Regions from separate parts of the Citrobacter sp. CRE-46 genome, predicted to be linked through region 4. Evidence: predicted binding sites of a transcription regulator. Region 4 holds the regulator's gene; each other region holds the start of a gene.
The links. The regulator CRP, encoded in region 4, controls carbon source genes, mostly activating them, when cyclic AMP is high. The targets are predictions, from matches to a motif close to ATGTGANNNNNNTCACAT.

Region 1 (5,579 bases), 220 kb from region 4:
CGTGAGCGCCGCCAGGAACCGGGACTTCTGTGCCAATTACATAGACCAGGTCAGACTCACCAAAATGCGCAATACAGGTTTCTTCGGCAACTTTTGCCAGGCGCGCGGCGCGCTCAGCGACGATTTCATCCGTTAGTGGAACCGGGTCGTTAGCACAAGACATGCTGCAATCAAGGTGGATCTTTTTAAAGCCAGCGGCGACATAACTCTTGATCAGATCGTCAGCGTTGGCCATTGCTTGTTCTGCTGGCAGATTTTGCCAACGGTTTGGTCCAAGGTGGTCTCCACCGAGAATCAGCATATCCTGAGAAAAATTAAGCGAGTCGGCTAAACCGCAGACAAAACTGCGAAAATCGGCTGGTGTCATACCCGTATAGCCGCCAAACTGGTCAACCTGATTAGAAGTTGCTTCGATCAATAGCGGTGTATGATTGGCATGGGCGTAGCGTATTGCGGCTTCCAGTACGATTGGATGCGCGGAACAAACGGCATAAATCCCGTTTGCCTTCCCCCGTTTATGTTGCTCGACCATTTTAGTTAGATGTTTCACTTTCCTCTCCAGGTCAGATAACTGCGACATCAATCTTTCGTTTTGTTTCATTTAATACTGCATCATGGTGATTTAAAAATAAAACGAAAGATAATAGTTTTCCGATCTGTTTCACAAAAGAAACGCAATGAAAGGTTTCAGCGTGAATCCGTTCGACTCTTCCCTGCTTGTGGGGCTTGCATTCGCGTAAAAGAAAGGCGTTAATAGACAAAACGAAATAAAACGAAAGAGACAACTAAAGGATTTCTTATGAGTAACACCGAGTCTTCTGCAGACAAGCGCGTTATCGGCACCAGCGAAAGGCGCGAGCAGATCATCCAGCGGTTACGGCAGCAGGGAAGCGTTCAGGTTAACGATCTTTCCTTATTTTATGGCGTCTCCACGGTCACGATTCGTAACGACCTCGCTTTTCTGGAAAAACAGGGGATTGCGGTACGCGCCTATGGTGGGGCGCTGATTTGCGATAGCACTACGCCTGGTGTTGAGCCTTCTGTTGAAGACAAAAGTTCGCTCAATACAGCGGTAAAACGCAGTATTGCCAGAGCCGCCGCAGAGTTGATTAAACCGGGGCACCGCGTGATCCTTGATTCCGGCACCACGACGTATGAAATTGCCCGCCTGATGCGCCAGCATACCAATGTGATTGCAATGACCAATGGTATGAATGTCGCTAATGCGTTACTGGAAGCCGAAGGGGTTGAGCTGCTGATGACCGGCGGTCACTTGCGTCGTCAGTCGCAATCCTTTTATGGCGATCAGGCTGAGCAATCGCTACAAAATTATCACTTCGACATGCTGTTTCTTGGCGTTGATGCTATCGACTTAGAGCGTGGTGTTAGCACACACAATGAGGATGAAGCGCGTCTCAATCGCCGGATGAGTGAAGTCGCGGAGCGCATCATCGTTGTTACCGACTCGACGAAGTTTAATCGCTCCAGTCTGCATAAGATCATTGATACCCAGCGGATCGATATGATTATTGTTGATGAAAATATTCCAGAGGAGAGTCTGGAAGGATTACGTAAGCATGGGATTGAGGTTGTTCTGGTGAGTATTTGACAAAAAGGTCGGAAAGTTTTCGAACTCCCCGACCTGTAATCGAATTTCACTTTCAGCAATCAGGTCACTGGCGCCGGGTTAAACACCGCCAGTTGATTATGCAGTCCCCACTGATCCGAGAAGGTTTTCTTACGCCCGCTGGCGACCTCGAGAATAAACTCGAACAATTTCAGACCCACGTCTTCAATGGTTTCTTCTCCGGTGGCGATGGTACCGGCGTTGATGTCCATCAGGTCAAACCAACGATTGGCCAGCTCAGTACGCGTCGCCATTTTTATCACCGGCACCGCCATCAGGCCGTACGGCGTACCGCGACCGGTGGTGAATACCTGCACGGTGATCCCGGAAGCAACCTGCTGTGTACCGCAGACAAAATCGCTGGCGGGGGTCGCGGCGTAAATCAGTCCTCGTTTGGTTGGGCGCTGGCCCGGCGACAATACTTCGACGATGGCGCTCTTGCCTGATTTGGCGATTGAGCCCAGCGCTTTTTCCACCACGTTTGCCAGACCGCCTTTCTTGTTGCCCGGTGAAGGGTTGGCGCTGCGGTCAGTCTTGCCCATATCCAGGTAGTTATCGTACCAGGCCATCTCTTCGAGCAGGCGCTTACCTACTTCTTCGTTAATCGCGCGTGGGGTAAGAAGATGGATAGCATCGCGCACTTCGGTCACTTCCGAGAACATCACGGTCGCGCCGCAGCGTACTAACAGGTCGGAGGCATAACCGACCGCCGGGTTGGCCGTGACGCCGGAAAAGGCATCGCTACCGCCGCACTGCATACCGACCACCAGTTCTGATGCTGGGCAGGTTTCACGTTGGCGTTGGTTGAGCTTTGCCAGATGGCGCTCTGCCACTTGCAAAATATCAGCAACCATTGATTGAAAGCCGACGTGCTTTTCATCCTGCAGGCTGACGATGCTGGCGCTGTCGACCGGGATACTTTTTACATCATGAGTCCCTTCCAGCAGTCGCTCTGGTTGCAGTTTTTCGCAGCCGAGGCCAATAACCATCACTTCACCGCCAAAGTTGGGGTTCAGCGCAATATTATGGATGGTGCGAATCGGCACAATGGCGGCCGGAGCGTTAATCGCCACCCCGCAGCCGTACAGGTGATTAAGCCCCACCACGCCATCGACATTCGGGTATTTGGGGAGCAGATCGCGCTCGATGATTTTCACCACATAATCCACCACGCCCGCTACGCAGTGTACGCTGGTGGAGATGCCGAGCAGATTTTTGGTGCCGACGCTGCCGTCTGCATTGCGATAGCCTTCGAAGGTATAACCCTCAAGAGGCGGTAGCGGCTCCGGTACTTTGGTCGCCAGCGGCAGCGTCTCCAGCGGCGGGGCCTTGGGCAGCTCAACCATGGATTCATCAATCCAGCTACCGCGCGGGATATCGCGAACGGCATAGCCTATCACTTCGCCATAACGCACAATTTCGCCGTGAACAGGAATATCGCATAGCGCCACTTTATGACCCTGGGGAATATGTTCAATCAGCTCCAGCCCATCCGGAAAACGCGTCCCGGCTTTCAGGCCATTGTCATTGACAATAATCGCCACATTATCTGTTGCGTGAACTTTAATATAAAACGCCGAGGGCGATTCTTGTCTGATTTCGATGTCGGCCATTGTCCAGTATTCTCCAGCAAGGTGGTAATAATAGTGTGGATATTTATATTTTGAATCTAATTATCAGTAATAAATATTGGGTATCGTGAAATAAGAATGTCAGGAGTTTAAAATTAAGAATGTGATCATGATCACTTAAACTCAGCAGGACCGTACCACCAAGGGGACTAATCAGTAAATGTGTGCATTAGCGCCCATGCGTGTGTGCATATGCCCAAAATATTATTTTAACAACGCGTAATTAGTGAGCGTCTGCACAATGATTAACGTTGCGCTGCTGATTATACTAAATCACGGTTTCATAACGTCTGATAAATTATTATGTGTTTTTATTATCGGTAATTTATCACCAGGGATAGCTAACAAATAATAATAAAAACATTTTTATGTGCCCGAGGTAAATAGAATGATTCTGGATACAATTGTCGAGAAAAAGAAAGGTACACATACCCGCTATTTAATATTACTGATAATTTTTATTGTAACTGCCGTTAACTATGCGGACCGTGCGACGCTGTCAATTGCCGGCACGGAAGTGGCGAAAGAGTTGCACCTCAGCGCCATCTCAATGGGGTATATTTTTTCCGCCTTCGGTTGGGCTTACCTGCTGATGCAAATCCCCGGCGGCTGGCTGCTCGATAAGTTCGGCTCGAAGAAAGTCTATACCTGGAGCCTGTTCTTCTGGTCGCTGTTTACCTTCCTGCAGGGCTTTGTGGACATGTTCCCGCTGGCCTGGGCAGGTATTTCAATGTTCATCATGCGCTTTATGTTGGGCTTCTCAGAAGCACCTTCCTTCCCGGCCAACGCCCGTATCGTGGCGGCCTGGTTCCCGACCAAAGAGCGCGGTACGGCATCCGCGATTTTTAACTCCGCACAGTATTTTTCCCTGGCGCTGTTTTCGCCGCTGCTCGGCTGGCTGACCTTCGCCTGGGGCTGGGAGCACGTCTTTACCGTGATGGGGGCGATTGGTTTTGTGCTCACCGGGCTATGGGTAAAGTTTATTCATAACCCAACCGATCACCCGCGTATGTCGCAAGAAGAACTGAAGTTTATCTCTGAAAACGGCGCGGTCGTGGATATGGACCATAAGAAGCCGGGCGATGTGAAGTCAGGTGGTCCTAAGCTGCATTATATCAAGCAGTTGCTGACCAACCGTATGATGCTTGGCGTGTTCTTCGGACAGTATTTTATTAACACAATTACCTGGTTTTTCCTTACCTGGTTCCCGATTTACCTGGTACAGGAAAAAGGTATGTCGATCCTCAAAGTTGGTCTGGTGGCGTCTATTCCGGCGCTATGTGGATTCATTGGCGGTGTGCTGGGTGGGGTGTTCTCTGATTATCTGATTAAACGTGGCTCCAGCATCACCCTGGCGCGTAAGCTGCCGATTGTGCTCGGCATGCTGCTCGCATCGACCATTATTCTGTGTAACTACACCGATAACACCGCTCTGGTAGTCGCGCTGATGGCGCTGGCGTTCTTCGGCAAAGGCTTCGGGGCGTTGGGCTGGCCGGTGATTTCCGATACCGCGCCGAAAGAGATTGTCGGTCTGTGTGGTGGCGTATTTAACGTATTTGGCAACGTGGCCTCCATTGTTACTCCGTTGGTGATTGGGTATCTGGTGAGCGAGTTGCACTCATTTACTGCCGCGCTGATGTTTGTAGGGTGCTCAGCGCTGATGGCAATGGTTTGCTACCTGTTTATTGTCGGTGACATTAAACGTATGGAATTGCAGAAATAAACAAAGGTATAGGCGATGAATAACACGATTTTCCCGAATAAGTTTAAAGCGGCCCTCGCGGCGCAGCAGATTCAGATTGGCTGCTGGTCTGCATTAGCCAGTCCAATCAGCACTGAAGTTTTAGGTCTGGCGGGTTTCGACTGGCTGGTGCTGGACGGCGAACATGCGCCGAACGATATCTCGACGTTTATCCCGCAATTGATGGCGCTTAAAGGTAGCGCCAGCGCGCCGGTGGTACGGGTGCCGACCAACGAGCCGGTGATCATTAAGCGTCTGCTGGATATCGGGTTTTACAACTTCCTGATCCCGTTTGTTGAGACCGAAGAAGAGGCGGTGAACGCGGTGGCGTCAACCCGCTATCCACCGGAAGGTATTCGCGGCGTGTCCGTATCCCACCGCGCCAATATGTTTGGCACCGTGCCGGACTATTTTGCGCAGTCGAATAAGAACATCACCATCATCGTGCAGATCGAAAGTCAGCAGGGCGTTGATAACGTTGATGCAATCGCGGCGACCGAAGGCGTTGACGGTATCTTCGTCGGCCCCAGCGATCTGGCCGCGGCGTTAGGCCACCTCGGCAATGCGTCCCATCCCGATG
Region 2 (5,579 bases), 590 kb from region 4:
ACCGATGTGTACGCGATCAAACAGGTTGTGGCGGACGATTTCGCTGGCAATTGCCTGAGTTTCATCATCCAGCAGCACCACGTGATCGCTGTCCCAGCGCACCGGACGACTGACGTGCAGCAGCAGGCGCGGTACATACAGCATGGCGGCGGAGATTTTGTCGGAAATCACTTCAGTCGGATGGAAGTGTCCCGCATCCAGGCACAGCGCGGTCTGGCGGCTGGTGGCGTAGCCCATATAGAACTCGTTGGAGCCGACGGTGTAGCTTTCAGCGCCGATGCCAAACAGCTTGCTCTCAACGGCGTCAATATGGTGCGCCGGGTCGAGTTTCTCGCTGATCACTTCGTCCAGTGCTTCCAGCAGGCGCTGGCGCGGCGCTAAACGGTCAACGGTGATATCTTTCATACCGTCCGGGATCCAGATGTTCATTACCGACGGCGTACCCAACTGTTCGCCAAAATACGCCGAGACGCGACGGCTGGCTTTGCAGTGGTCAATCCAGAACTGGCGAATGTGGTCATCGGCATGGGCCAGCGTGAAGCCGTCGGCGCTCAGCGGATGAGAAAAGCAGGACGGGTTGAAATCCAGCCCTAACTGGTTTGCTTTCGCCCACTCAACCCAGTTTTTGAAGTGTTCCGGTTTGATTTGGTCGCGGGCAACCGGCGTATCGGATTCCAGATAGATCGCATGCAGATTCAGGCGTTTTGGACCCGGTATCAGGCTCAGCGCCTGCTCCAGATCGGCACGCAGTTCGGTCGCGTTGCGCGCTTTGCCGGGATAATTGCCGGTAGCCTGAATTCCGCCAGTGAGCGAGCCTTCCGGGTTTTCGAAACCGGCGACGTCATCGCCCTGCCAGCAGTGCATGGAGACCGGCAGACGATCGAGCTGGCGTAAGGCCGCCTCGACATCAATACCTACCGCGGCGAAACGCAGTTTTGCCAGTTCCCAGGCTTGTTCAAGTTGAGTGGTCATGCGCAAAGCTCCTTTGTCTGTCGTAGTGATTGAAACTGCGCCTGGTAGCGGGCAATTTCACTTTCCGGATTGGGAATGAAGGTGGTCAGGTCGTAGTTGGCGCGCACTACCTGACGGAAATCATCGACGTTGTTAAGCTCGTCCAGCGTCATCAACTGGATGCCGATGTTGCCGAGCGTGGAGGCCTCAATCGGCCCGGACATAACGCGAATACCGCAGGCATCCGCGCACAGCTGATTCAGTAACGCGTTCTGGCAACCGCCACCAACAATGTGCAATTGGCTAAACGCTGCGCCACGCAGGTCCGCCAGCTCTTGCAGAATGTCGGCATACAGCAGCGCCAGGCTGTCGAAGATACAGCGCGCCAGTTCGGCGTTTTGCAGAGGAACAGGTTGGCCCGATTCACGACAGGCCGCCTGAATTTCCGCACTCATATCGTCGGGGTTGATAAAGCGATCGTCGTTCGGGTTGATCAGGAACTGGCAGGCTGGTAGCGCTTGCGTTTCGGCGATAAGCGTTGGCAGGTCGTCGATCTGGCGCTCTTTTAATACGCGCTGGAGCAGCCATAGTCCCATGATATTTTTCAGTACCCGGTAGCGCCCTTCCGCGCCGCCTTCGTTGGTGATATTCGCCGCCAATGCCGCATCGTTGGTATACGGTGTTCTGCTCTCAAACCCCATCAGCGACCAGGTGCCGGAAGAGAGATACGCGCTGTTTTTATCGGCGAGCGGCGAAGCAATGACTGCGCTGGCCGTGTCGTGACTGGCAACCGCCACGACAGGAATTTGATTTTTCTGCGGGCAAATCCAGTGGCCAATGACGTTCCCCGGATGCGTCGGGCGACCAAACCAGGCTTTGTCTGCCCCGGTCCACGCCAGCAGCGTGTCATCCCAGTCGTCGGTATTGATATTGACTAACTGGGTGGTGGTGGCATTGGTGTATTCCCAATTCATTTCACCGGTCAGGCGAAAACTGAAGTAGTCGGGGATCAGCAGGGCATGCGCCACCTGCGGGAGCAATTCTGGTTGCTGTTCAACCAGCGCGCGCAACTGATACAGGGTGTTAAAGGGGAGAAATTGAATACCGCTACGCCGGTAAATCTCGTTTTTACCCGGTTGCACCATCGCCAGCGACATAATGCCTGTCGTGCGATTATCACGGTAAGAGATCGGCAGACCGACGCGCTGACCGGCGTTATCGACCAGTACGTAATCCACCCCCCAGGTATCAATACCGATGCTGTCTATCCGAATGCCTTCATCGCAGACTTTCTTCAGACCCAGACGAATGTCGTTTTCCAGGCTGTCGATGTCCCAGGTGTCAAAACCGTCCGTTTTTTGTAGACAGTTAACGAAGCGGTGGATTTCACGCAGCGTCAGGGTGCGGTGTTCACTGTCGTAACGCGCCAGCATTACGCGCCCGCTGGATGCGCCGAGATCGACAGCGACACAATGGCGAAAAGTCATAGCGAGGTCCTTCTGAGTTTTATTGCACTCAGTCTAAGAACCCCCGATAAGACGTACCTTCTTAACAGTGACAGGCACAATTAGCGGCTGGCAACATGGCAAAGGTGAACGTGATGATGTTCACAGTTTCTACTCATGGGGCGGATTCGGGCAGATGTGACGCCTTCCGCAATTCCCGATCTTTCCCACCGTATCTTGAAGAATTGACCATGTTTACGCACTTTGGCGTCAAAAATTTAAGGTGAGGGTAGTAACCCTTAATTACTATTCAGCCATATTCGCTAAACAGGGGGAGCCGTCATGACTGTACTGCATTGCGTAGACTTTTTTCCGACAGGTAAAGCGCCAGTGGCTATTGAACCGCGGCTTCCTCAACCCGCGTTTCCTGAACATCATCATGATTTTCATGAAATTGTGGTGGTCGAGCATGGTACGGGGATCCACGTGTTCAACGGGCAACCGTATGCCATCAGCGGTGGTACGGTGTGTTTCGTCCGCGATCATGACCGGCATTTATATGAACATACTGACAATTTGTGTCTGACCAATGTCCTGTATCGCTCCCCGGATGCGTTTCAATTTTTAGCCGGGCTGAATCAGCTTTTACCTCAGGAACAGAATGGGCAGTACCCATCCCATTGGCGGGTAAACCAGGGGGTACTACAGCAGGTCCGACAGTTGGTGGGGCAAATGGAAGCGCTCGGTGAAGGAATGGATACGCCGACGGCGGCAAATCGTGAAATTCTGTTTATGCAGCTACTGGTCGTGTTGCGTAAAAGCAGCCTGATGGCAGCGGCAACCGATAACGATGCGCGGCTTAACCTTCTGATGGCGTGGCTGGAAGATAACTTTGCTGACGAGGTGTGCTGGGAGGCGCTGGCCGAAAAGTTTTCGCTCTCTTTGCGCACACTGCACCGCCAGCTTAAACAACAAACGGGATTGACGCCCCAGCGCTACCTTAACCGCCTGAGGCTTATTAAAGCGAGACATCTGCTTCGTCATAGTGAGGACAGCGTGACGGATATCGCGTATCTCTGCGGTTTCGGCGACAGTAATCACTTTTCGACGCTTTTTCGCCGGGAGTTTAATTGGTCGCCACGCGATATTCGTCAGGGGCGCGATCTCATTGCGGGAAGCAGCCTGCAGTAACGCGAAAGCTATCAACGTTTTTTACCGCCGAATCTCAGATAATCATGTTCCTTAACGCCGGATGGCAGGGAATATTGTGATGGCGAATCAGCTAATCCTTCTGACATCAGACTTTTTCGCGCATGAGCAGCAGGCTGTCGCCGTGGCTGACCGTTATCCGCAGGATGTCTTTGCGGAACATACCCATGAATTTTGCGAGCTGGTCCTGGTCTGGCGCGGCAATGGTCTGCATGTTCTTAACGATCGTCCGTACCGGATAACCCGTGGCGATCTGTTTTACATTCGCGCTGAAGACAAACATTCCTACACGTCCGTAAATGACCTTGTTTTGCAAAATATCATCTACTGCCCGGAGCGGTTAACGCTGAATGTTGACTGGGAAGGGGCGATCCCCGGATTTAACGGTACGCCACGGCAGCCGCACTGGCGACTCGGCAGCGTTGGCATGACTCAGGCCAGGCAGGTGATAAGCCAGCTTGAGCATGAAAGCAATCAACGCGATGCGCAGGCTTTTAACATGGCGGAACTGCTGTTCGGGCAACTGGTGACCCTCCTTAAACGCCATCGTTATGCGACAGATACGCTCCCGGCAACGTCGAGTGAAACGCTGTTGGATAAACTCATTACCGCATTAGCCGGGAGTCATGAGCATGCTTTCGAACTGGATAAATTTTGCGAGCGCGAACAGTGCAGCGAACGCGTTTTGCGCCAGCAGTTTCGCAGCCAGACCGGGATGACCATCAACCAGTATCTCCGCCAGGTGCGGGTCTGCCATGCTCAGTATCTGCTCAAGCACAGCCGGTTAATGATTAGTGAGATTTCCATGCGCTGTGGCTTTGAGGACAGTAACTACTTTTCGGTGGTGTTTACGCGGGAAACCGGGATGACGCCGAGCCAGTGGCGTCATCTGGCTGAGTGAGTAACCATGATTACGTCGGATATCAAGATGATAAAATCTGACAGCGATCCCTCCAAAAATTGAAAATTTCGCGATGGCTCACTTCTGTAAATAAAGCCTAAAATAGGAATAACGACCATTATCAGGAGAGAATGATGAGCGTATGTTGAAATAATTTACCAGAAATTATTGGGCGTTAAACAATGCAGGCTTCTGACTATTTAAGAATGAAATTTCAAAATGACAGGCGGCTGGCGCTAACCACTCAGAATGCGGTTGGTGGAGTTTTGCAGTCAGCCCGGGGAGTTGCTTCAGATATATATTCGGGTATGGAGCGAGCTAGTTGGTATTCATCATGCTTTATACCGCAATACAATGATGTTTGTCAGGACTTAAAGACTGAAGAAATAAGAACACTCTATTCCATAGAGTCTATATATAGATATCGTGATGTAATTGCATATATGCTCTATTTGTACTTCAAAATGATAAGTGATGATGTTGATGAAGGTAATCCAGAAGGTTCGGCGCGTCAGTTAATCAGAAAAATGTCAGCAATAGCTTCTCATATGAATATTGCAGGAGGGACCAGGTACGCTTTTGCTTCCGCGGCTTCTCTTGCGTTGTCTCAGTCTGGTTTCATGTCTAAAATCATTGTTGAACGTCTATCTGCAAAGCTACCACAAGCAGTATTCGTGCTTCAGTTTTTCGGCGTTCAACAAAAGTGTGCGCTTGCTGCCCGTCATCTAAAAGCAGTGGATTCAGATTATTATTGGATTTTATATCAGGCAAAGCTTGAAATGCATTATTTTGTCGAACCAGCAATTTCCAAAATGATTAGCAGAGCAAAGTCTCAACTCTTCTCAAATCTTGATGACTTAGCTGATTTTTTACAGGGGGATTTTAGTGTTTAAGAGTTTGATAACACTTTTATTAGAAGGTGTAGTGTTTCCAGTTCTGGTAATAGGCTTTGGTTTATTATGGCTTCATCTGTTCCCTAAATATTGTTTATTGCTAACATTAATTACACTTATTATTCTGATGTGGTTGTTTCCCCGATTGACTTCACGGTTCACCAAGTTTAAATAAAAGGA
Region 3 (5,579 bases), 2.3 Mb from region 4:
TAGATCATATCTCGCCTGGCTTATAGGCCCGCAAGACGCATGGTTTTTATGCGAATGCGGAGTAACTTATTGATTATCCATGTAAAAATAAATTTTAAAAATTATAAAGTGAGTTGAATTTTTTCTTTCAGCCTCCTGTTGGACGGTTAATTAATATGGAGTAATTGAGATAAAAGGCCACATTAATAAGCTAATTTTTTTAATATCAACTACTAATATTTAACCTTGTTTTTACATTTATTTTTTGATTTGACCAAAATAAAAAACAGGGCGCTTAAAGCGCCCCGTAATATAGCCCAGACAATACATTTAGCCTACTTAACGCAGGCTGTTTGGCACTATTTTGACCAGTGCGCTGCTTTCGCGCGCTGCAGTTTTTCATAGGCTTTCAGCAGAGACTGATGCGCCGGGAATGCGTGCAGATCGTTGTCTACTGGCTGAAGACCATAAAATGCGGCTTCACCACTCAATGCCGCACTTGCCGCTTCAACCGCATCGGCGCCGTACATGCGGACAAACGCGTTCAGATATTGCAGCGGCTGACGCTCCTCTTCCTGCGACAATAGCAGCAGCGTTTGCAGGCAACGGTAGTAGTTTGCACGTTCAGCGCTAAACACGGAGGCGTTGAATTCCATCGTCCATTCTGTCCATACCAGCGCTTGCTCCAGGTCACCACCGGCCAGCGCCAGCATCACTTTAAGCTCGCCAATGCGCAGGGTATACCAACCGTTATCTGCGCCGGTCGCCAGACCAAGCAGTTCGCGTACGCGGGTGAAGTCGTCAAAACCTTCTTCATCCAGTTGTTCGAGCAGATTGAGATAGTCTTCTTTATCCCACTCACTGCCTGGCAGAGAGAGGATCGTTTCGCGCAGATGCGTACCCATTGCGTTGTTGGCTAACCACAGATCTTCAGCCGGGTAGATGTCAGACATCCCCGGAACGATAATGCGGCAGGCGTATACCCCCAGATGTTCGTAGTCGGCGATATACACTTCTTTATCTTCAGCGTTGAAGATGGTCATCAGGGTGGCGAACTCTTCTTCCGTAGTGCCGGAGAAATTCCAGTCAACGAACGGATAATCAGCATCTTGCTTGAACAGATCCCAGGAGATCAGACCGCTGGAATCAATGAAGTGGGTTTCAAGGTTAGTGTGTTCAGACACTTCTTCATCGTCGAAGGTTGGCGGGGTGAAGACATCAAGATCTTTCAGACCACGACCCTGCAGCAGTTCGGTAACGGTACGCTCCAGCGCAACGCCGAAATCCGGGTGCGCGCCGAAGGACGCAAAGCAGGTACCGTTGGCCGGGTTGAACAGGACAACGCAAATCACCGGGTATTTGCCGCCCAGCGAGCCATCGTAGGCGAAAATCGGGAAACCTTCCGCTTCCAGTGTGGCGATGGACTCCACTACCGCCGGGTAACGCGCCATCACCTCGGCCGGGATTTCCGGCAGGCTGATGCTTTCCGCGATAATGCGGTTCTTCACATAACGTTCAAAGACTTCAGACAGGCCCTGAACGCGCGCTTCGTTAGGCGTGTTACCCGCAGACATACCGTTAGAAACGTACAGATTGCCGATAATATTCATCGGAATATAGACAGTCTGGTTATCAGACTGACGGGTAAACGGCAGGCCGCAGACGCCACGATCTTCATTTCCGGATTGCAGGTCGATAAGCATGCTTCCGGTCAATTCGTTTTCTGGATCGTAAAATGCGCGCAGACGCGCATCCAGCAGACCTTCCGGCACGTCATCGTCTTCCGTCAGCGGGAACCATTTTTCGTTTGGATAATGCACGAACGGGCCGTTGGCGATGGTTTCGCCCAGCCAGAAATCCGCAAAGAAGTAGTTCGTAGACAGACGCTCAAAATATTCGCCCAGCGCGGAGGCCAGCGCCGCTTTTTTCGTCGCACCTTTACCGTTGGTAAAGCACAGCGCGCATTCTTTGTCGCGAATATGCACAGACCAAACGTTAGGCACAGGGTTCAACCAGGAGGCTTCTTCAATCTGAAAACCAAGGTCGAGTAATTTTTGCTGGAAGCGAGCGATGGAGTCTTCCAGAGCGGCATCTTTGCCGGGAATAAATGTTTGCGTCATGAAAATCACTTTTGTCGTACGGAAAGCGCGCAATGATACGGGTTTTCAATGAACGGCGCTATCGCCGCCGGAGCCCAGGCGTAAATAAAACTATTGGCTATGCTTTCACACAGTCAACAATGTTAAGAGCACAAAATGAAAGCATTCGATTTACAGCGTATGGCACTGGATAAGGTGCCAATGGAGTTTCTTGGCGAGGTTGCGCTGCGCAGTCTCTATACCTTTATATTGGTTTTTCTGTTTTTAAAGCTAACGGGGCGGCGTGGCGTACGGCAGATGTCGCTTTTTGAAGTGCTGATTATTCTTACGCTGGGCTCTGCGGCGGGCGATGTGGCGTTTTATGACGATGTGCCGATGATTCCGGTGCTGGTGGTTTTTATTACCCTGGCGCTGCTTTATCGTCTTGTCATGTGGCTGATGTCACACAGCGAAAAGCTGGAAGATCTACTGGAAGGTAAGCCAGTGGTCATCATTGAAGACGGTGAATTGTCATGGTCAAAGCTTAATCGCGCCAATATGACGGAATTCGAATTCTTTATGGAGCTGCGTTTGAACGGCGTAGAGCAACTGGGGCAGGTGAAACTCGCTATTCTGGAGACGAATGGGCAGATCAGCGTTTACTTCTTTGCCGATGAAGACGTAAAACCGGGACTCAGCATTCTGCCTAAACACTGTACACAGCGATTTAAGGTGGTGCCTGAAACAGGCGACTATGCATGTGTACGGTGTAGTGAAGTGGTGCAAATGAGCGCGGGGGATCATCAATTATGTCCGCGCTGCGCAAATCCAGAATGGTCGAAGGCCAGTCGGGCAAAACGGGTCACCTGACAGCGAAAATCTCGGTTTTTACCCGTCAATCCGATAGATTCTGTTGTGTGACCTATGACTCATTTTTACCCCGCTCCGTTTTACCCATTGCGGCGCGTGTCACTGAATGATAAAACCGATATCCACAGGAATAACTTATACCCAATGTCTGTCACAGGATTATCGTCAATGACAGGATGTTGATTGGATAACAACACAACGTGGTGAGGGGAAATGGCTCAGGTCTTCAATTTTAGTTCAGGTCCGGCAATGCTACCGGCGGAAGTACTTAAACTGGCTCAACAGGATCTTCGCGACTGGAACGGTCTTGGCACGTCGGTCATGGAAATTAGCCACCGGGGCAAAGAGTTTATCCAGGTGGCAGAGGAAGCAGAGCAGGATTTTCGCGATCTCCTCAGCATCCCCTCTAACTATAAAGTGTTGTTCTGTCATGGCGGTGGCCGTGGGCAATTCGCCGGTATCCCGTTAAATATTCTCGGTGATAAAACGACAGCGGATTACGTCGATGCCGGTTACTGGGCCGCCAGTGCGATTAAAGAAGCGAAAAAGTACTGCACGCCGAACGTTATCGATGCCAAAGTCACCGTTGACGGTCTACGCGCTGTTAAGCCAATGAGCGAATGGCAGCTTTCTGACAACGCCGCGTACCTGCACTATTGCCCGAATGAAACCATCGATGGCATTGCGATTGATGAAACGCCGAACTTTGCCAGCAATGTGGTGGTTACGGCGGATCTCTCTTCTACCATCCTCTCCGCGCCGCTTGATGTTAGCCGCTATGGCGTAATCTATGCCGGGGCGCAGAAAAACATTGGTCCTGCGGGACTGACGATTGTCATTGTACGCGAAGATCTGCTGGGTAAAGCGCATGTTTCATGCCCGTCAATCCTTGACTATACCGTGCTAAATGACAACGACTCCATGTTCAACACGCCGCCAACCTTTGCCTGGTATCTGTCTGGCCTGGTCTTTAAGTGGCTCAAAGAGCAGGGCGGTGTTAATGCGATGAATAAAATTAACCAGCAAAAAGCAGAGCTGTTGTATGGCGTGATCGACAACAGCGACTTCTATCGTAACGATGTCGCGAAGTCGAACCGTTCACGTATGAACGTCCCGTTCCAACTGGCTGACAGCGCCCTGGATAAACTCTTCCTGGAGGAGTCTTTCGCTGCGGGGCTGCATGCGCTGAAAGGGCACCGTGTGGTCGGCGGTATGCGTGCGTCTATCTATAATGCGATGCCGCTTGAAGGCGTAAAAGCACTGACCGATTTCATGGTCGATTTCGAACGCCGCCGCGGTTAATCTGCTGTACTTTTCATCCCCACAGCCCGCCTGTGGGGTTTTTATATCTGTTTTGAGAGTTGAGTTTCATGGAATCCCTGACGTTACAACCCATTGCGCGGGTGGATGGCACCATCAATCTGCCTGGATCCAAAAGTGTTTCTAACCGCGCTTTGCTGCTGGCCGCATTAGCAAATGGCACCACTGTCCTGACCAACCTGCTGGACAGCGACGATGTCCGTCATATGCTCAATGCACTCAATGCGTTAGGGATTAGCTATACCCTTTCCGCCGATCGCACCCGCTGCGAGATTATCGGCAACGGCGGCGCATTACATGCCGAAAGGGCAGTGGAACTGTTTCTTGGCAATGCCGGAACCGCAATGCGTCCGCTGGCCGCTGCGCTGTGCCTTGGCAGCAATGACATCGTGTTGACAGGCGAACCGCGCATGAAGGAGCGCCCGATTGGCCATCTGGTTGATGCGCTGCGCCAGGGGGGAGCCAACATTGAGTACCTGGAGCAGGAAAACTATCCGCCACTTCGTTTGCGCGGGGGCTTCTCCGGCGGGCAAGTTGAGGTAGACGGCAGCGTATCCAGCCAGTTCCTTACTGCGCTACTGATGACTGCACCGCTGGCGCCGCAGGATACAACGATCGCCATTAAAGGCGAGCTGGTATCTAAACCTTATATTGATATCACCCTGAATCTGATGAAGACGTTTGGTGTTGAAATTGAGAATCAGAACTACCAGCGCTTTGTCGTGCAGGGGCAGCAGCAGTATCAGTCTCCGGGCGCCTATCTGGTTGAGGGCGATGCTTCTTCTGCTTCATACTTCCTCGCGGCGGGCGCCATTAAAGGCGGCACGGTTAAAGTCACCGGGATTGGCCGCAACAGTATGCAGGGCGATATTCGCTTTGCTGATGTACTGGAGAAAATGGGCGCGACCATTACCTGGGGTGATGATTTTATTGCCTGTACTCACGGCGAACTGAACGCAGTGGATATGGATATGAACCCTATTCCCGACGCGGCGATGACTATTGCCACGGCCGCGCTGTTTGCTAAAGGCACCACGACCCTACGCAACATCTACAACTGGCGCGTCAAAGAGACCGACCGTCTGTTTGCGATGGCGACGGAATTACGCAAAGTGGGCGCGGAAGTTGAAGAGGGGCATGACTTCATCCGCATCACACCACCAGCGACGCTGCAGTTTGCGGATATCGCAACCTATAATGATCACCGTATGGCGATGTGTTTCTCGCTGGTGGCGCTGTCTGATACCCCGGTGACCATTCTTGACCCCAAATGTACCGCCAAAACTTTCCCGGATTATTTCGAACAGTTGGCGCGTATTAGTACACCTGCCT
Region 4 (5,579 bases):
TGTGGGATGGGGCGTACCGGCGATTTATTTGCCTATATGCACTACGGCGTGACGCCGGATATCCTCACCAGCGCCAAGGCGCTCGGCGGCGGTTTCCCGGTGAGCGCCATGCTGACCACTCAGGAAATTGCCTCCGCGTTCCACGTGGGTTCGCACGGTTCCACTTACGGCGGTAATCCGCTGGCCTGTGCGGTTGCAGATGCCGCGTTTGATATCATCAACACCCCGGAAGTGCTGGAAGGTATTCAGGGCAAACGTCAGACGTTTGTGCATCATTTGCAGAAAATTAATCAGCAGTTCGATATTTTCAGCGATATTCGCGGCATGGGGCTGCTGATTGGCGCCGAGCTGAAGCCGCAGTTTAAAGGCCGGTCGCGCGATTTCCTCTACGCCGCCGCGCACGAAGGGGTGATGGTGCTGAATGCCGGGCCGGACGTGATGCGTTTCGCGCCGTCGCTGGTGGTGGAAGACGCGGATATCGAGGAAGGGATGCTGCGTTTCGCGCAGGCGGTAGCGAAGGTGGTGGGCTGAATGCCTGATTGCCGGATGGCGGCGCGAGCGCCTTATCCGGCCTACAGGGTAAGGTGTGATTCGTAGGCCGGATAAGCGTAGCGCATCCGGCAGCCGATCTTAACCTTTCATGTCCCGCAACCGACGGCTAAGCCAGATCCCGTGGTGGGGTCGTTGACGCCATGCTACCGACGAAATGGTGTGCATGGTGTTCAGATGCCCCAAGATTCGCTGCAGATGCTGCTCCAGGGTGCTTAATGGACCGTGGGACAGCATTTCAGGCGCTTCGAGAATATTCACATCGCCCGAGCTTCCCGGTCCGTCATACTCCAGCCGCTGCTGACAGCGCTGGAGCGCAATTTCGCAGGACTCCAGATACCGCTGCGCCAAATCTGGCGTCAGCATCGTATGTTCCCTTGCCAGTGTGGTCATCGCGTTGATGTGTTCGACAATAAACTGGCTGTGCGTGACCCACAGTTTCATATCCGCCAGATAGTGCGCGTTGAATCCCGGCTCCTGCATTGCCTGATTCAGTGAGTTAAACAGCGTGTTATGCGCCTGGTTGACCCGCATGCGTTGATACGCCAGCGGCGTGGCCTGCGGATCGTTGCTGAGGATCAGGCGAATAGCCTCCTGGTCGGCTTCTAACGCATCGTGGGCGTTCTTACGCAACAGACCACTCTGCCACTGTGGCCACAGCCAGAGCGTGCCGCCAAAGGCGATTAAGCAGCCAATCACCGTGTCGACAAACCGCGGCACGATAAATTGTTCCCCGTTCAGCGTCAGCAGTTGCAGGGTGTACACCGCCGTAACCGTAAAGCCGACGGTGGCCCAGCCGTAGTTTTTGCGAATGATCAGATAGCTGCCTAATGTGATCAGCAACATGCCTGCCAGCGTGAAACCTTCCTGAATATGAAAGTGCAATGTGACGCCGGCAATCACCAGTCCGACGAGCGTACCCACCGAACGATGCAAAATACGCACTCGGGTCGCCCCATAGCCATTTTGCGTGACGAACAGGATCGTCATCAAAATCCAGTAAGGTTTAGGCAGATGTAAGGCGCTGCCCATCAGGCTGGCGATACTCAGCATGACGCTAATGCGCCCGGCGTTACGCAGCGCCGGGGATTTCAACGACAGATAGTTTTTCAGCGCCGGGATCAACGGCAACCGCCGCTGTTTGTCCGCCATCAAATCTCGGGCATACAGCGGGCGCTGGGTCCGTAGCACGCGGGCGATACGGCTGAAGTGCCAGTAGCAAAACTGTCCTACCGGATTATCCGGATGCTGGTTGGCGATTTTCTCCAGCGAGCCAATTTGCTTTTCCATTGAGAAACGGGTCGGTAAGCGGTGATACAAGATATCATCGGCCAGGACGCGCAGGCGGGCGGCGACGGTGCGCGCGTTCCAGCGAATCACCTGTTCCGCGTGGCTTCGCTCGACCAGCTTTTGCACCTCTTCCGGCTGATGCAGGCTAACTGAAATATGTTCCTGCAAATCGAGCGCTTCCTGAAAGGCACGCAACAGTCGCTTGTATTCATTATTGTGATGCGCCGACAGCATGTGCATTTGCTGGTAGCACTGGGTAATCAAATCCACCGCTTTTTGTTGACGAACCAGTAGCGGAGGCAGCGCTTTTTCTGGATCGGCATGCTGGGTCAGCAGACTGTACTTGGCCTCACAGTAATCGGCTAATTCGCGGTACAGCAGGCTAAGCGATTCACGCAGTGGCTGCTCACGCCACATCCAGAACCAGAACCAGTTGAACAGACCGTACCACAACGTACCCAGTGCATAGATCAGCAATGGCTCCCAGACGGGCATGTTCCCGGCAAGGCTTAGCGTGAAAATTGCCGCGATGAGTGAGGCTGGCAGCAGTCGCGCATGCAACGGGCTTAGCTCGGCGGTTACGCCAAGAATTAGCGTCAGGCCGGTGAGGATGAGCGGCAGTGGTATATCTTGCGCCAGCAGTAACTGCATGATCAGGCTGCAACCGGCAAACAGCGATGCGCCAATAACTAAACGTTTAAAAAAGCGTTTATGCGGGGTATCAAGACCGGCAATGTTGCAACAGGCAGGGACGAGGGAAAACAGAAGCCCCAGATGAAGCTGACCAATGATAAGACCGACAGCCACAGGTAAACACAGCACCAGCGTCTGCCGTAGTGCGTAGTTGATCTCGGGGTGATAAATCAGTCTTCGCCACATCGGAACAAACAAAAATGGCGCGCTACCGGGTAACGCGCCATTTCGATGGGATTAACGTGTGCCGTAAACGACAATGGTCTTACCGTGAGCGGAGATCAGGTTCTGATCTTCCAGCATCTTCAGAATACGACCAACGGTCTCACGGGAGCAGCCAACGATCTGGCCGATTTCCTGGCGGGTGATTTTAATCTGCATACCGTCCGGGTGAGTCATCGCGTCAGGCTGTTTTGCCAGATTCAGCAGAGTCTGGGCAATACGGCCGGTGACGTCGAGGAAGGCAAGGTTGCCTACTTTTTCAGACGTGACCTGCAGGCGACGAGCCATCTGAGAAGACAGGCGCATCAGAATATCCGGGTTGACCTGGATTAATTGGCGAAATTTTTTGTAGGAAATTTCAGCGACTTCACATGCGGTTTTGGCCCGTACCCAAGCGCTACGTTCCTGGCCTTCTTCGAAGAGGCCTAATTCACCAATAAAATCGCCCTGATTCAGATAAGAAAGGATCATTTCTTTCCCTTCTTCATCTTTGATCAGCACTGCCACTGAGCCTTTAACGATGTAATACAACGTTTCCGCTTTTTCACCCTGGTGAATCAGCGTGCTCTTCGATGGGTACTTATGAATATGGCAATGAGACAAGAACCATTCGAGAGTCGGGTCTGTTTGCGGTTTGCCAAGCACCATGCGCGGTTATCCTCTGTTATAAGCTGTCTCCAGAGCCAGAAAACGACGCTGCCTCTGGGTTTGCAAAAATGTGCTTCCCGCTACCTGGGAAGGGGGCTACTAAAAATATACTGCAGCCTGTAATGTGATGTCCTCTGCATACATGCAGTACGTCAATGTATTACTGTAGCATCCCGACTGTTTTAGCATAGCTTTCGCCGTGTGTCTCCTGGTGTCTCGCTTCAGCATGACGCAGGTCGCCTTCCGTTGCGAGAATTGTTATGTACGCGTAATCTGTCAGGAAAATTGAAACATTGGAGTTACGAAATATGCAAGCGCGTGTAAAGTGGGTTGAGGGGTTAACCTTCCTCGGTGAGTCCGCCTCTGGCCACCAAATTTTGATGGACGGTAACTCCGGTGATAAAGCGCCGAGCCCGATGGAAATGGTATTAATGGCTGCAGGCGGTTGTAGCGCGATCGATGTGGTGTCGATCCTGCAAAAAGGGCGTCAGGATGTGACCAACTGCGAAGTGAAGCTCACCTCTGAGCGCCGTGAAGAAGCGCCGCGTTTGTTTACCCACATTAATCTGCATTTCATCGTCACCGGCAACGATCTGAAAGAGGCGTCGGTCTCCCGCGCCGTCGATCTCTCGGCGGAAAAATATTGTTCCGTGGCATTGATGCTGGAAAAGGCGGTGAATATTACCCACTCCTATGAAGTGGTTGCTGCGTAATACGTGAAGCCGGATGGCAGCTTGGCCTTATCGGGCCTACAGGACGATACCGATTCGTAGGCCCGATAAGCGTAGCGCCGTCGGGCACATCCCGTACCTCACTCTATCTTTTTACCTTCCATCAGTCGCTGGACCAGCGGCAGCATAATCAATTCCATCGCCAGACCCATTTTGCCGCCAGGTACGACTAATGTATTGATGTGGGAAATGAATGAGCCTTGCAGCATGGCCAGAAGCCACGGAAAGTCGATCCCTTCCAGATTACGAAAATGAATGACCACAAAGCTTTCATCCAGCGACGGAATGCTCTTGGCAGCAAAGGGGTTTGAGGTATCGACGGTGGGTACGCGCTGAAAGTTAATGTGCGTACGGGAAAACTGCGGCGTGATGTAATTGATGTAATCGTCCATTGAGCGCACAACCGAGTCCATCACCGCTTCACGCGAGTGTCCACGCTCGCTGGTATCGCGGGTCAGTTTCTGGATCCATTCCAGGTTAACGATCGGCACTACGCCGACCAGAAGGTCGACATGCCGGGCCACATTTTGCTGTGGGGTGACGACGCCGCCGTGTAGCCCTTCATAGAACAGGACATCCGTCGGTTCAGGCAATGGCTGCCAGGGGGTAAACGTTCCCGGGACCTGGTTCCACGGTACGGCTTCATCGTAGGTGTGCAGATATTTACGCGACTGACCTTTTCCCGTCTGGCCGTATTCAATGAAGGTTTGTTCCAGCAGACCAAAGTCATTGGCTTCGGGCCCGAAATAACTGATATGTCGCCCGGCATCGCGCGCTTTGCGAATCGCCATATCCATTTCCGGACGGGTATAGCGATGAAAACTGTCACCTTCCACCTCGGCGGCGCGCAGATTTAGCTGCGCGAAAATTTTACGAAACGCGAGGCTGGTGGTGGTGGTCCCCGCGCCGCTGGATCCTGTTACCGCAATCACCGGATGTTTGGCAGACATAACAACTCCATGAATAGGTTGATTTTTTATTATAGTCAGCCGTCGGCTACGAATTACTCGTGAATCTGCTTCCTCGGCATGATGTTGACCGTTTCATGCAGTTCGGACCACACCAGGACGGCTTCACCTGATTGTAGTTGGCGTTTGACGTCGGCGACTTTTTGTTCGAGCGAACGTTCATGTTCACCATAATCGGTACCTTCGCGCAAGACAAAGCTTTCAATCAGATTGTCCAGCGCGTCCGGGGAGATGTCTTGCCAGGGGATAATCATGATGACGCCTCCAGATACGTTGTCAGCCAGTCGGGAATTCTGGATTCCAGCCACATCTCAGGGCGGCGCACTGTGCCGCCAATAAATCCGACGTGTCCGCCGTGTTCAGTCAACTGATACTCCACCTGTGAGGGCAGGTTTTCCGGTTCAGGGATCACGTGATGATCCATAAACGGATCGTCCTTGGCATGGATAATCAGCGTCGGTTTGGCGATCTGATTAAG

Region 1: a site for CRP is predicted at 3,360-3,377, ahead of garD (galactarate dehydratase). Genes of this name have one in related genera too.
Region 2: a site for CRP is predicted at 2,547-2,564, ahead of rhaB (rhamnulokinase). Genes of this name have one in related genera too.
Region 3: a site for CRP is predicted at 2,973-2,990, ahead of serC (3-phosphoserine/phosphohydroxythreonine transaminase). Genes of this name have one in related genera too.

The regions. Positions count from the first base shown of each region.
Region 1 covers NZ_CM184341.1:620,792-626,370, forward strand. The annotation lists gene kbaZ (tagatose-bisphosphate aldolase subunit KbaZ) at 1-532, opposite strand, end outside; gene AC534G_RS03085 (DeoR family transcriptional regulator) at 800-1,609, shown strand; gene garD (galactarate dehydratase) at 1,669-3,240, opposite strand; gene AC534G_RS03095 (MFS transporter) at 3,647-4,981, shown strand; gene garL (2-dehydro-3-deoxyglucarate aldolase) at 4,997-5,579, shown strand, end outside.
Region 2 covers NZ_CM184341.1:5,046,734-5,052,312, reverse strand. The annotation lists gene rhaA (L-rhamnose isomerase) at 1-972, opposite strand, end outside; gene rhaB (rhamnulokinase) at 969-2,438, opposite strand; gene rhaS (HTH-type transcriptional activator RhaS) at 2,739-3,587, shown strand; gene rhaR (HTH-type transcriptional activator RhaR) at 3,667-4,506, shown strand; gene AC534G_RS24440 (hypothetical protein) at 4,689-5,399, shown strand.
Region 3 covers NZ_CM184341.1:3,326,400-3,331,978, reverse strand. The annotation lists gene ycaO (30S ribosomal protein S12 methylthiotransferase accessory factor YcaO) at 339-2,099, opposite strand; gene AC534G_RS16255 (DUF421 domain-containing protein) at 2,235-2,927, shown strand; gene serC (3-phosphoserine/phosphohydroxythreonine transaminase) at 3,141-4,229, shown strand; gene aroA (3-phosphoshikimate 1-carboxyvinyltransferase) at 4,298-5,579, shown strand, end outside.
Region 4 covers NZ_CM184341.1:396,965-402,543, forward strand. The annotation lists gene argD (bifunctional acetylornithine/succinyldiaminopimelate transaminase) at 1-531, shown strand, start outside; gene AC534G_RS01860 (YccS/YhfK family putative transporter) at 631-2,718, opposite strand; gene crp (cAMP-activated global transcriptional regulator CRP) at 2,770-3,402, opposite strand; gene AC534G_RS01870 (OsmC family protein) at 3,711-4,115, shown strand; gene AC534G_RS01875 (phosphoribulokinase) at 4,214-5,083, opposite strand; gene AC534G_RS01880 (YheU family protein) at 5,137-5,355, opposite strand; partial or broken gene AC534G_RS01885 (hydrolase) at 5,352-5,579, opposite strand, start outside.